Regions from separate parts of the Streptomyces sp. NPDC006332 genome, predicted to be linked through region 1. Evidence: riboswitches for the same ligand, from Rfam matches in the RefSeq annotation. Region 1 holds a riboswitch; each other region holds the start of a gene.
The links. A riboswitch is a leader RNA that binds a small molecule or an ion and turns the genes downstream of it on or off. The one in region 1 is predicted to bind cobalamin.
Positions count from the first base shown of each region.

Region 1 (3,265 bases):
GACCAGAGCGGCGGTCAGCAGGGCCGTGACGCAGAGCAGCACCAGCCGGGTCCGGGCGACGGAGATCCCGAGCGAGGCCGCCGCGTCCTGACCGAAGGCGAAGGCGTCCAGCGTCCGCGCGGATCCGAGGCACACGACGAGGGCGGCCGCCAGCGCGGTCAGGCACAGCCACACGTCGTTCCAGTCGGCGCCGCCGAGCGAGCCGAGCAGCCAGAACAGGACTCCCTGGGTGGTCTGGGCGTCGGCGGCCGTCAGGACGACGAAGGAGGTGAGCGCCGAGAACAGCTGCATGGCGGCGACTCCGGCCAGTACGACCCGGTCGGTCGTGGCGCCGAGGGTGTGGCTGAGCAGCAGCACCAGGGCGAAGGAGCAGACGGCTCCGACGAAGGCGCCGCCGGAGACGGACAGCGCGCCGCCACCCGCGCCGAGGACGACCACCACGACCGCGCCGGTGGAGGCTCCGGAGGAGACGCCGAGGACGAAGGGGTCGGCGAGCGGGTTGCGCAGCAGGGACTGCATGACCGCTCCGCACACGGCGAGCCCGGCGCCGCAGACGGCGGCGAGCAGGGTGCGGGGCAGGCGCAGGTTCCACACGATGCCGTCCCGGATCGGGGTCAGCCGCGAGGGTCCCCCGCCGAGATGAGCGGCCACCGCCGACCAGACGTCGCCGACGCCGATGTCCGCCGGGCCGATGGTGACGGCCACGGCGAGGGACCCGGCCAGGGTCACGAGGCCGGCCACCGTCCGCAACGCCGTGGCCGTGACGGACGAGGTCGTCACCCGGCGGGCCCGTCGGCGCGCAGGGCCGCGGCCACCTTCTCGACGCCGTCGACGGTGCGGATCGTGGGGTTCATGGCCTGGCCGCTGAGCGTGACGTACCTCTTGTTCTTCACCGCGTCCATGTTCCTGGTCGCCGGATCGGACTCCAGGAAGGCGATCTTCCGCGCGGCCGTCTCGGCGGTCTGCGAGTCGCGGGTGAGATCACCTATGACCAGGACGTCGGGGTTGCGGTCCGCGACGGTCTCCCAGTTGATCTGCGGCCATTCCTGCTTGGTGTCGTCGAAGACGTTCTTCGCGCCGAGCGCTTCGGTGATGATGCCGGGGGCTCCGCAGCAGCCCGCCATGTAGGGGGACTCCTGGTTGGCGAACCAGTACAGGACCGAGGTGTCGGAGGCGTCGATCCCCAAGGTGGCCTTGGCGACGCGGGTCTTCAGTGCCGCGACGAGCTTCGCGCCCCGTGCTTCGACGCCGAAGATCTTCGCCAGGTCCCGTATCTCGCCGTAGACCGATTCCATGGTCAGCGGCTCGGTGCGGGCACCGTCGCCGTCACCGCTGTTGTCCTTGCCCTCGCAGTCGGCCGGTGAGAGATAGGTCGGCACGCCCAGCTCCTCGAACTTCTCGCGCGGGGCCACGCCGCCCTGCCTCAGGGTGGAGGCGAAGGAGGCGGCGACGAAGTCGGGTTCGGTGTCCAGGACCTTCTCGAAGGAGGGCTGGTCGTCGGAGAGCCTGGGCACCCGGGCGTTGTCCTTCGCGAGGCCCTTCAGGACGGGGTCGGTCCAGGTGGCGGTGCCCGCCATCCGGTCGGCGAGGCCGAGGGAGAGCATGATCTCGGTGGTGCCCTGGTTCAGGGACACCGCTCGCTTCGGCGGCGACGGGATCCGGATCCGCTGCCCGCAGTTGTCCAGGGTGCGGCCCGTCGCGGTGGTGGGTGAGCCGGGGGGTCCGGTGGACGAGCCGCCGCAGGCCGTCAGGAGGAACGTCCCGGAAAGGAACAGGGCGGAGCGGCGGACTGCACGGGTGACGGGCACACAACATCCTCTGGCGTCGAGGGCCCGGTCGCGGGGCCCGTTCGTACGGGTCGCCAGCAGGTCTTCGGACTCGGGATCACCCGGCCGGAGCGCCTTCCCGGACCCTGGTCACATGTGACCGTCGTCCAGTGGCTCGCCTTGCCCCGCCCGTCACCCTCACCGCTGCGCGTCAGTTCCGGATTCGCACCGGATTCCCTTGACTGGCTTGGGCAAATTATCACGTTGTCGCACCGGCCCGAGGGGCAGCGCGGGGCGGGGCCGTCGTCCCGTCGGCACGTGGCCGGGCCCGGCAGGGCAACGCAGGTCACAGTGGCAGGGAGTGCAAGGTCACAGCGGTGTCCTCTGACGCTCCTTTGACGGTCTGGCCTAGCATCCGAGCATGACGGTCCTGCCTGACGACGGGCTCTCGCTGGCCGCCGAGTTCCCTGACGCGACGCACGAGCAGTGGCAACGCCTGGTGGCGGGCGTCCTGCGCAAGTCGGGAAAGGAAGTCTCGGGGGAAGCAGCGGAAGACGCCCTGTCCACCGCGTTGGAGGACGGGTTGCGCACCCGCCCCCTGTACACCGCGAACGATGTGACGCCCGAGCCCGGCTTCCCCGGGTTCCCCCCGTTCGTACGGGGCGGCCGGGCCGAGGGAAGCGTCACCGGCGGCTGGGACGTACGGCAACGGCACGCCGCGACCGGCGGCGACGCGGTGCTCGGGGATCTGGAGAACGGCGCCACCTCGCTGTGGCTGGTCGTCGGGACGGGCGGCCTGCCGCTCGGCTCCCTCGGCCGGGTCCTCGACGGCGTCCATCTCGACCTCGCGCCCGTCGTGCTGGACGCGGGGGGCGAATTCGACGCCGCCGCACGGGAGTTGCTGGGCCTGTACGAGGAGCGGGGCGTCGCCAAGCAGGCGGCGATCGGCAACCTGGGCGCCGACCCGCTGGCCCACGAGGCCCGTACGGGCGACGCCTCGGACTTCGCGCCGGTGGCCGCTCTCGCGCGGCTGTGCGCCGACGCGTACCCGGGGCTGCGGGCCCTGACCGTGGACGCGCTGCCGTACCACGAGGCCGGCGGTTCGGCCGCGCAGGAACTGGGCGCCTCTCTGGCGACCGGCGTCGCCTACCTGCGTGAGCTGACCGGGGCGGGGCTCAGTGTCGAACAGGCCTGTGCGCAGCTGGAGTTCCGGTATGCGGCCACCGCCGACCAGTTCCTCACCATCGCCAAGCTGCGCGCGGCCCGACGGCTGTGGGCGCGGGTCGCCGAGGTGTGCGGGGCTCCGGGCGCGGGGGCGCAGACGCAGCACGCCGTGACGTCGCCGGTGATGATGACGCGCCGTGACCCGTGGGTGAACATGCTGCGCACGACCATCGCCACGCTCGCCGCCGGGGTCGGCGGCGCCGACGCCGTCACCGGGCTGCCCTTCGACCACGCCGTGGGCCTGCCGGACGCGTTCGCACGTCGTATCGCCCGTA
Region 1 is NZ_JBEXRA010000022.1:100,219-103,483, reverse strand. It holds gene ABZ027_RS21175 (iron chelate uptake ABC transporter family permease subunit) at 1-750, opposite strand, end outside; gene ABZ027_RS21170 (ABC transporter substrate-binding protein) at 777-1,808, opposite strand; cobalamin riboswitch at 1,846-2,028, opposite strand; gene ABZ027_RS21165 (methylmalonyl-CoA mutase subunit beta) at 2,188-3,265, shown strand, end outside.

Region 2 (3,265 bases), on a different contig from region 1:
ACGCGGCCCTCGATGCCATGCAAGCGGCCGGTCTGCGCGCGGTGTTCGCCTACGGCGCCCCGATCGGAGCGGCCGCCGACCTCGCCGACGTCCGCAGGGTCCGCACCGAGCGCCTGTTCGACGACAAGGCGCTCGTCACTTTGGCCTACGGTCCGCTCGGCCCGTCGTTCGCACCGATCGAGACGGTGATCGAGGAATGGCGTGTGACGGACGAACTGAGCCTGCCCCTGACCTTCCACGTCAGCGCCGGCCCGGTCACGCAGACGCCCATCTCGGCTTTGAAGGAGCGCGGCCTGCTGCGCCCGAACACGCTCTACGTGCACGGTAATTCGCTCTCCGACAGCGAGATCAAGCTGATCGGCGACTCGGGCGGCAAGGCCGCCGCCGCGCCCAGCTCCGAGGCCGGGATGCGCGTCGGTGCTCCCGTCTCCAGCCGCTACCGTCGCCTCGGTGTCACCGCCGGCCTCGGCGTCGACGCGGTGTCCTCGGTCCCCGGTGACATGTTCTCCCTCATGCGGGCGGCGCTGCTCGCCAGCCAGGTCACCGACGACTCCCCACTGACCGCCAAGGACGTCCTGCGGATGGCCACAATCGACGGCGCCTCCGCGCTGGGGCTCGACGACCGGATCGGTTCGCTGCGCCCCGGCAAGCAGGCCGATGTTGTCCTGCTCCGTCTGGAGGACCTCGACATGCTCACTGCCGAACGTGACCCGATCGCGGCCGTGGTCCAGTCGGCGAACCCTCACAACGTTGACACGGTCATCGTCGCGGGACGGGTGATGAAGTCCGCGGGGCGGCTGCTCCACGCCGACCTCCGCCGCACCGCGCGGGCCCTGCGCTCCACGGCGGCCGCGATCAGCGGCAACTGACCCTGATCCCGGTTTCCGGCCGCTCTGAAACGGGACGTCGACCATCAGCGTCAACGCGCCGCTGCTCATCCGAACCAGAGTCCGGACCGATGGCCCTGCGAGCCCGAGGCCGTGTGTTCCCTCACAGCCTCGGGCGTGCCCGGCACGTCAGACGTTCATCTCGGCAGACCCCGGCAGAGTCGAAGGTGGCCATGTCACGCAGGGCACGGACGGCCGCGTGGACGAGCGGCAGGGCCAACAGGGCGCCGGTGCCCTCGCCGAGTCTCAAGCCCAGGTCGACCAACTCGGGCATCGGCGGCGGGCAGACGCCGGCCAGACCAGTCAGTCGTATCGACACGTCCTCCAGGAATCCCAGCGAACCGGGCGGCTTGGACAGGCGGTTTTGCCGGTCACGGGCCTCGGCGAGGGCGGCGGGGTCCGCGGGGGTAACGGCGGCCAGTGTGCTTCGGAGCAGCAGACCTTCGGCCAGGGACGAGGCAGAGACCGGCTCGGAGCCGGGTGCGGGCATCACGAAGGAGCACCTTCCGATGTCGGCGGTTTACCACGCCACCGTGACGGACCGTGCCCCGGCGGAAAGTGCCTGGCTGCGGGACGGGCGGAATATCCTGGCTCCCGGATCTCGGTACGGGGCCTCACGGCCTCGTGTCCGACGCCCGCTCCCGGCCTTCCCGGCGGCCGGCTCACGCCGGTTGCCAGTGGCCATCCGTGGGAGGCGGCTCCCCGGTCACAGTGGCGGGCCCGCCCCCGAGTTGGGCCGTTACGCCCGCACCGGAGTTCCTCCGCATCCGTCCCGCGCATCGTGCCATACGCCTGCTGCCGGCATGTAGCCAGGCACCGGCCGACAGCAGGTCCTATGTCTCCTCCGCGTCCCAGACGTCGACGAGGTCGAATTGCGGCTCGGAGCCGGCACCGATCGTCTGCTCGGTCCAGATGGTCTTGCCGTCGCGGTGATACCGGCTGCCCCAGCGCCTGGCGAGTTGGGCCACCAGAAACAGGCCTCGCCCTCCCTCGTCGCCGGCCCGTGCCCGGATCAGCCGTGGCTGGGTGTTGCTGGAGTCGGTGACCTCGCACACCAGTGTTCTGTCGTCATGGAAGAGGCGCAGTCCCACCATGCCGTCCGCGTAGCGCATCGCGTTGGTGACCAGCTCGCTGACGATCAGTTCGGTGGTGAAAGTGAGGTCGTCCAGCCCCCAGTCGGCCAGTCGGCAGGCGACGGCCTTGCGCGCTTCGGCCACCCGGGACGTGTCGTCGGGGAACTGCCAGTGCGCGGCATCGGCGGTCGGCAGCATACGGGTGCGGGCCAGAAGAAGCGTCATGTCGTCGCGGGGAGGTCCCTCGGTCATCGCGGACACCACGTCGTGGGCGATGCCCTCAAGTCCCCGCGCGCTGTTGCACAGAGACGAAAGCGAGTCGAGGAGATCCTGGGTGCCCTGGTCGAGATCGTGTGCGGCCCGGTCCACGAGGCCGTCGGTATAGAGGGCGAGGGTACTACCGGGCTCGACGCGGACCGTGGTGACCTCGAAGGGCATGCCACCGACGCCGAGCGGCGGGCCCGGGCTGACCTCTATGAGTCGACCCGCGCCGTCGGGCGGGATCACCACGGGCGGCAGATGCCCTGCGCCGGCCAGTGCACAGGTGCCGGCGACCGGATCATAGAGCGCGTACAAGCAGGTGGCGCCGATCGTCTCCCGGTCCTCGGGACCGGCTTCGTCGGCGAGTTGCTGGACGAGGTCGTCCAGGTGGATGAGGAGCTCTCCGGGGTCCAGTTCGAGGTCGGCCAGCGTGCGGATGGCGGTTCGCAGCCGTCCCATCGTGGCTGCGGCGTGCAGGCCGTGGCCTACGACGTCGCCCACGACCAAGGCGACCCGCAACGACGACAGGGGGATCACGTCGAACCAGTCGCCGCTGATGTCCGCCCCGCCCCCCGCAGGCACGTAACAGCCAGCCGAGTCGGCCGCCGTGGAGCGTGTGGTGGCGTGGGGCAGCAGTCGCTGTTGCAACGTGACCGCCGCCCGGTGCTCCCGCGTGTACCGGCGAGCGTTGTCCACGCTGAGCGCCGCACGCGAGGCGATGTCGAACAGGAGGTCAGCGTCCTCCTGCCGGAACCCCTCGGCGCGTTCGGTCCGCCATGCCGAGACGAAGCCGAGCAGCAGGCCGCGCGCGAACAGCGGCGAGATGACCAGTGAATGCCCTTTCTCGGGCAGCAGGGCGCGGATCACGTCCGGGTCTCCGAGTTGGTGCTCCAACTCCTGGCGTGAAGTCTTGAGGACGGTGTCGCCGTGCAACGCCGCCTGCCGTGCCTGCGGTACGTCCGGAAGTGGCGGGATGACGCCGCCCACCTGGATGAGGTCGGCCGGCCAGGGACCGGTGGCGGAAGCCGCTGCGACACGCCGCAT
Region 2 is NZ_JBEXRA010000041.1:72,968-76,232, reverse strand. It holds gene ABZ027_RS30475 (amidohydrolase family protein) at 1-869, shown strand, start outside; gene ABZ027_RS30470 (nicotinate-nucleotide--dimethylbenzimidazole phosphoribosyltransferase) at 991-1,377, opposite strand; cobalamin riboswitch at 1,468-1,649, opposite strand; gene ABZ027_RS30465 (SpoIIE family protein phosphatase) at 1,721-3,265, opposite strand, start outside.
Region 2: another riboswitch for cobalamin. It lies ahead of ABZ027_RS30470 (nicotinate-nucleotide--dimethylbenzimidazole phosphoribosyltransferase); the one in region 1 lies ahead of ABZ027_RS21170 (ABC transporter substrate-binding protein).

Region 3 (3,265 bases), on a different contig from region 1:
CCGCACGGCTCCAGGAACATCGCCGTCTCGGAGGCCGAGGCCCATCTGCGCCGACTGGTGAAGCTGGGACGGGCGGAGGCGGTGACGGGGAGCGAGCCGGTGACGTACGTGGCCGTGTAAACCGGTGGCCGGGCCGCGCACGGACCGTCTACTACTTGACCATGGAGCACCTTCTCGCCGAACGCGCCTGTGAACGTCTGATCGTCGACTTCGTCCACCGTCTCGACCTCGGCGACCCGTCCTCCGTGGCCGAACTCTTCACGGACGACGGCAGTTGGGAGTGGCCGGCGGGTGAGCGGCTGATCAGGGGACGCGACGCCCTGCGCGACTACTTCGGCTCCCGCCCCGCCGACCGGCTGTCCCGCCGCATGATGTCCAACATCCTCGTCACGGTCACCTCCCCGGACACGGCGACAGCCCTCTCGTACTTCACGACCTACCGCGTCGACGGCCACCAGGGCGGCATGGTCCCGGCCGGCCCTCCGGTCCAGATCGGCCACTATCAGGACACCTTCCACCGCACCCCGGACAACACCTGGCTCCTGGCCTCCCGCACCCTGTTCCTGCCCTTCGGAGGCCCGACTCCCCGCGCCTAGGTCATCAGCGACCGGACCAACTTCTCCGCGGAGCCGAGCAGTTGCACCTCCGGTCGACTCATCGTGGGGTTGGCGGCCCGCCGTCGCCTTGCCTCCCGCAGACCTGTCTCGGTGAGGCAGGACGGGTCGGCGAGGAGGGCCGTGAGCATCGCGCGGGCCGGGTCGGCGAGCGGTTCGGCGCCGACGGCGACCTGAGCGAGGATCATCGCGGACATGCCCCAGTCCAGGCCCGGTTCACCCTCCTCCGCGTTCGACCAGTCGATGACCCGGGGGCCGTCGGCGGCGAGGATCACGTTGTCCGGGTGCAGGTCGAGGTGGAGGAGGCGGGCGTCGGAGTGCCTGGCCGGAAGGGTGTGCAGGTGGCGCAGGAGACGGGCGAGGACGCCTCCCGCCTCGCCCGCGTCGACCTGGCCCGAGCCGAAGGCTTCCAGCATCGTCGGGCCGTACAGCCGCTCCATCACCAGCTCGGTGCGGCTGGAGCCGGAGAGCAGCACCCGGGGAACGGGGTAGCCGTGCGCATGTACGTGTTCCATCACAACGCCCTCCGCGACCGCGTCCCCCCAGCCCCGTCGGTCGCGGCGGAGCACCCACGCCTCGTCGATCTCGTAGACGTCCGCGGCGCGGCCCGAGCCGAGCAGTTTCCCCGTCGATGGCATGGGCGGAACCTACCGTCACCCGCGGGCACCCCGTAGGGCGTTGCCCACGCACCGGTAGAGTGGACCGGTCGTGATCACGCCCGTACGGGGGGAAGCCGGTGTGAATCCGGCGCTGGCCCGCAACCGTGAGCCGTCCGTAGAGGCGGTGAGCCGGATTGCCCCGCGCGGAGGTGACCGGCTCACGTGCACCGGCGACCGGCCGGTGTGCGGCACCGTCGAGGTATACGGAGCCGAGCCGCCGGGGTGTCCCGTGCTGTTTGGCTCCCCCAGGGAGAGGCACCCGCCGATCATGAACGTCCGCCGCCGCGCCATGGTCCTGGCCGCCGCCACCGCCGTGCTCGGCGCCGTCGCCGCGCCCGCCGAAGCCGCCTCCCCGTCCGCGTCGCCCGCGCTCCCCGCCGGGCTCTACGGCAGCTCCGACCCGACGTACGACGGCGTCTGGCGTCAGTCCCTCGCGCTGCTCGCCCAGCACACCGTGGGCGTACGGCCCGCCAACTCGGCCGTGGACTGGCTGACCGGGCAGCAGTGCGCGAACGGCGCCTTCGCTCCCTTCCGCGCCGACGTCTCCAAGCCGTGCGACGCCAAGGTCATGGTCGACACCAACAACACGGCCGCCGCCGTCCAGGCGCTCACCGCGCTCGGCGGCCACCGGGCCGCCACCGGCAAGGCCGTCGCCTGGCTGAAGTCCGTGCAGAACACGGACGGCGGCTGGGGCTACGCACCCGGCGGCGCCAGCGACACGAACTCGACGTCCGTCGTCGTCGGCGCGCTGACCGCCGTGGGGGAGAAGCCCGCGCGGATCCAGAAGGGCGGCCGGTCGCCGTACGACGCCCTGGTGAAGCTCGCCCTGCCGTGCGAGGGCGAGGGCGCCGGGGCCTTCGCCTTCCAGCCGGACAAGAAGCGCAAGTTGGCGGCCAACGCGGACGCCACGGCGGCGGGTGTGGTGGGCGCGCTCGGCAAGGGGCTGAGGGTGGAGCCCGCCAAGAAGGCCGAGGCCGCCGCCTGTTCGGACGCCGGCTCCCCCTCTCCGCAGCGGGCCGCCGCCAACGGCGCCGCCTATCTCAGCAAGGCGCTCGGGAAGGGCGGCCACCTGATGTCCGCCCTCCCCGGCGCCACCGACCGGCCCGACTTCGGCAACACCGCCGACGCCGTCGTGGCGCTCGCCGCGCAGGGCGGGGCCGACCGGGCCGCCGGGCCCCTGAAGTGGCTGGAGCGCAACTCGTCCGCGTGGGCGAAGTCGAACGGGCCCGCCGCCTACGCCCAGTTGGTGTTCGCCGCGCACGCGACCGGCACGGATCCGCGCGACTTCGGCGGCACAGACCTGGTGCGGCAGCTCAACGCGACGGGACCGGCCCCGCGGACGGCGAGCGCGGCATCCGGTGCGCCGGGTGAGTCCGGTGAGTCCGCCGCGGACGACGGCTCGGGCGGAGAGAACGTCTGGTGGATGGTCGGCGCGGGGCTCGCCGCCGGGGCCGGCATCGGCTTTCTGCTCAGCGGCCGCGCCAAGGGGAAGCGGCCGTGACACGACGCCCTGCCGTCACGCTGTTCGCGACCGTCCTGTTCCTCCTGGTGGGGGCCATGGGGCAGGCGCAGGCCGCCGGTTACCGTTACTGGTCCTTCTGGGACCGCGACGGCGGGCGGTGGACGTACGCGACCCAGGGCCCCTCCACCGCCCGCCCCTCGGACGGAGACGTCCAGGGCTTCCGTTTCGCGGTGAGCGAGGACTCCGGCGACGCCGCACAGCCGCGCGGCACGGCCGACTTCGGCACGATCTGCGCCCACTCGCCCGCACGCGACGGCAGCAAGAGGGTGGCCCTGGTCATCGACTTCGGCACCAGGACGGACGCCCCGTCCGGCGAGAGCCCACCGACGCGACGAACGGCGTGCGCCGTCGTCTCCCCCGACGCCACGACGGCGGAGGCCCTCGCCTCGGCCGCCAAACCCCTGCGCTACGACACCGGCGCTCTGCTGTGCGCGATCGCGGGCTACCCGAGGACCGGCTGCGGGGAGCAG
Region 3 is NZ_JBEXRA010000005.1:220,425-223,689, forward strand. It holds gene ABZ027_RS07410 (MBL fold metallo-hydrolase) at 1-120, shown strand, start outside; gene ABZ027_RS07415 (nuclear transport factor 2 family protein) at 162-596, shown strand; gene ABZ027_RS07420 (phosphotransferase) at 593-1,252, opposite strand; cobalamin riboswitch at 1,312-1,435, shown strand; gene ABZ027_RS07425 (prenyltransferase/squalene oxidase repeat-containing protein) at 1,542-2,774, shown strand; gene ABZ027_RS07430 (SCO2322 family protein) at 2,771-3,265, shown strand, end outside.
Region 3: another riboswitch for cobalamin. It lies ahead of ABZ027_RS07425 (prenyltransferase/squalene oxidase repeat-containing protein); the one in region 1 lies ahead of ABZ027_RS21170 (ABC transporter substrate-binding protein).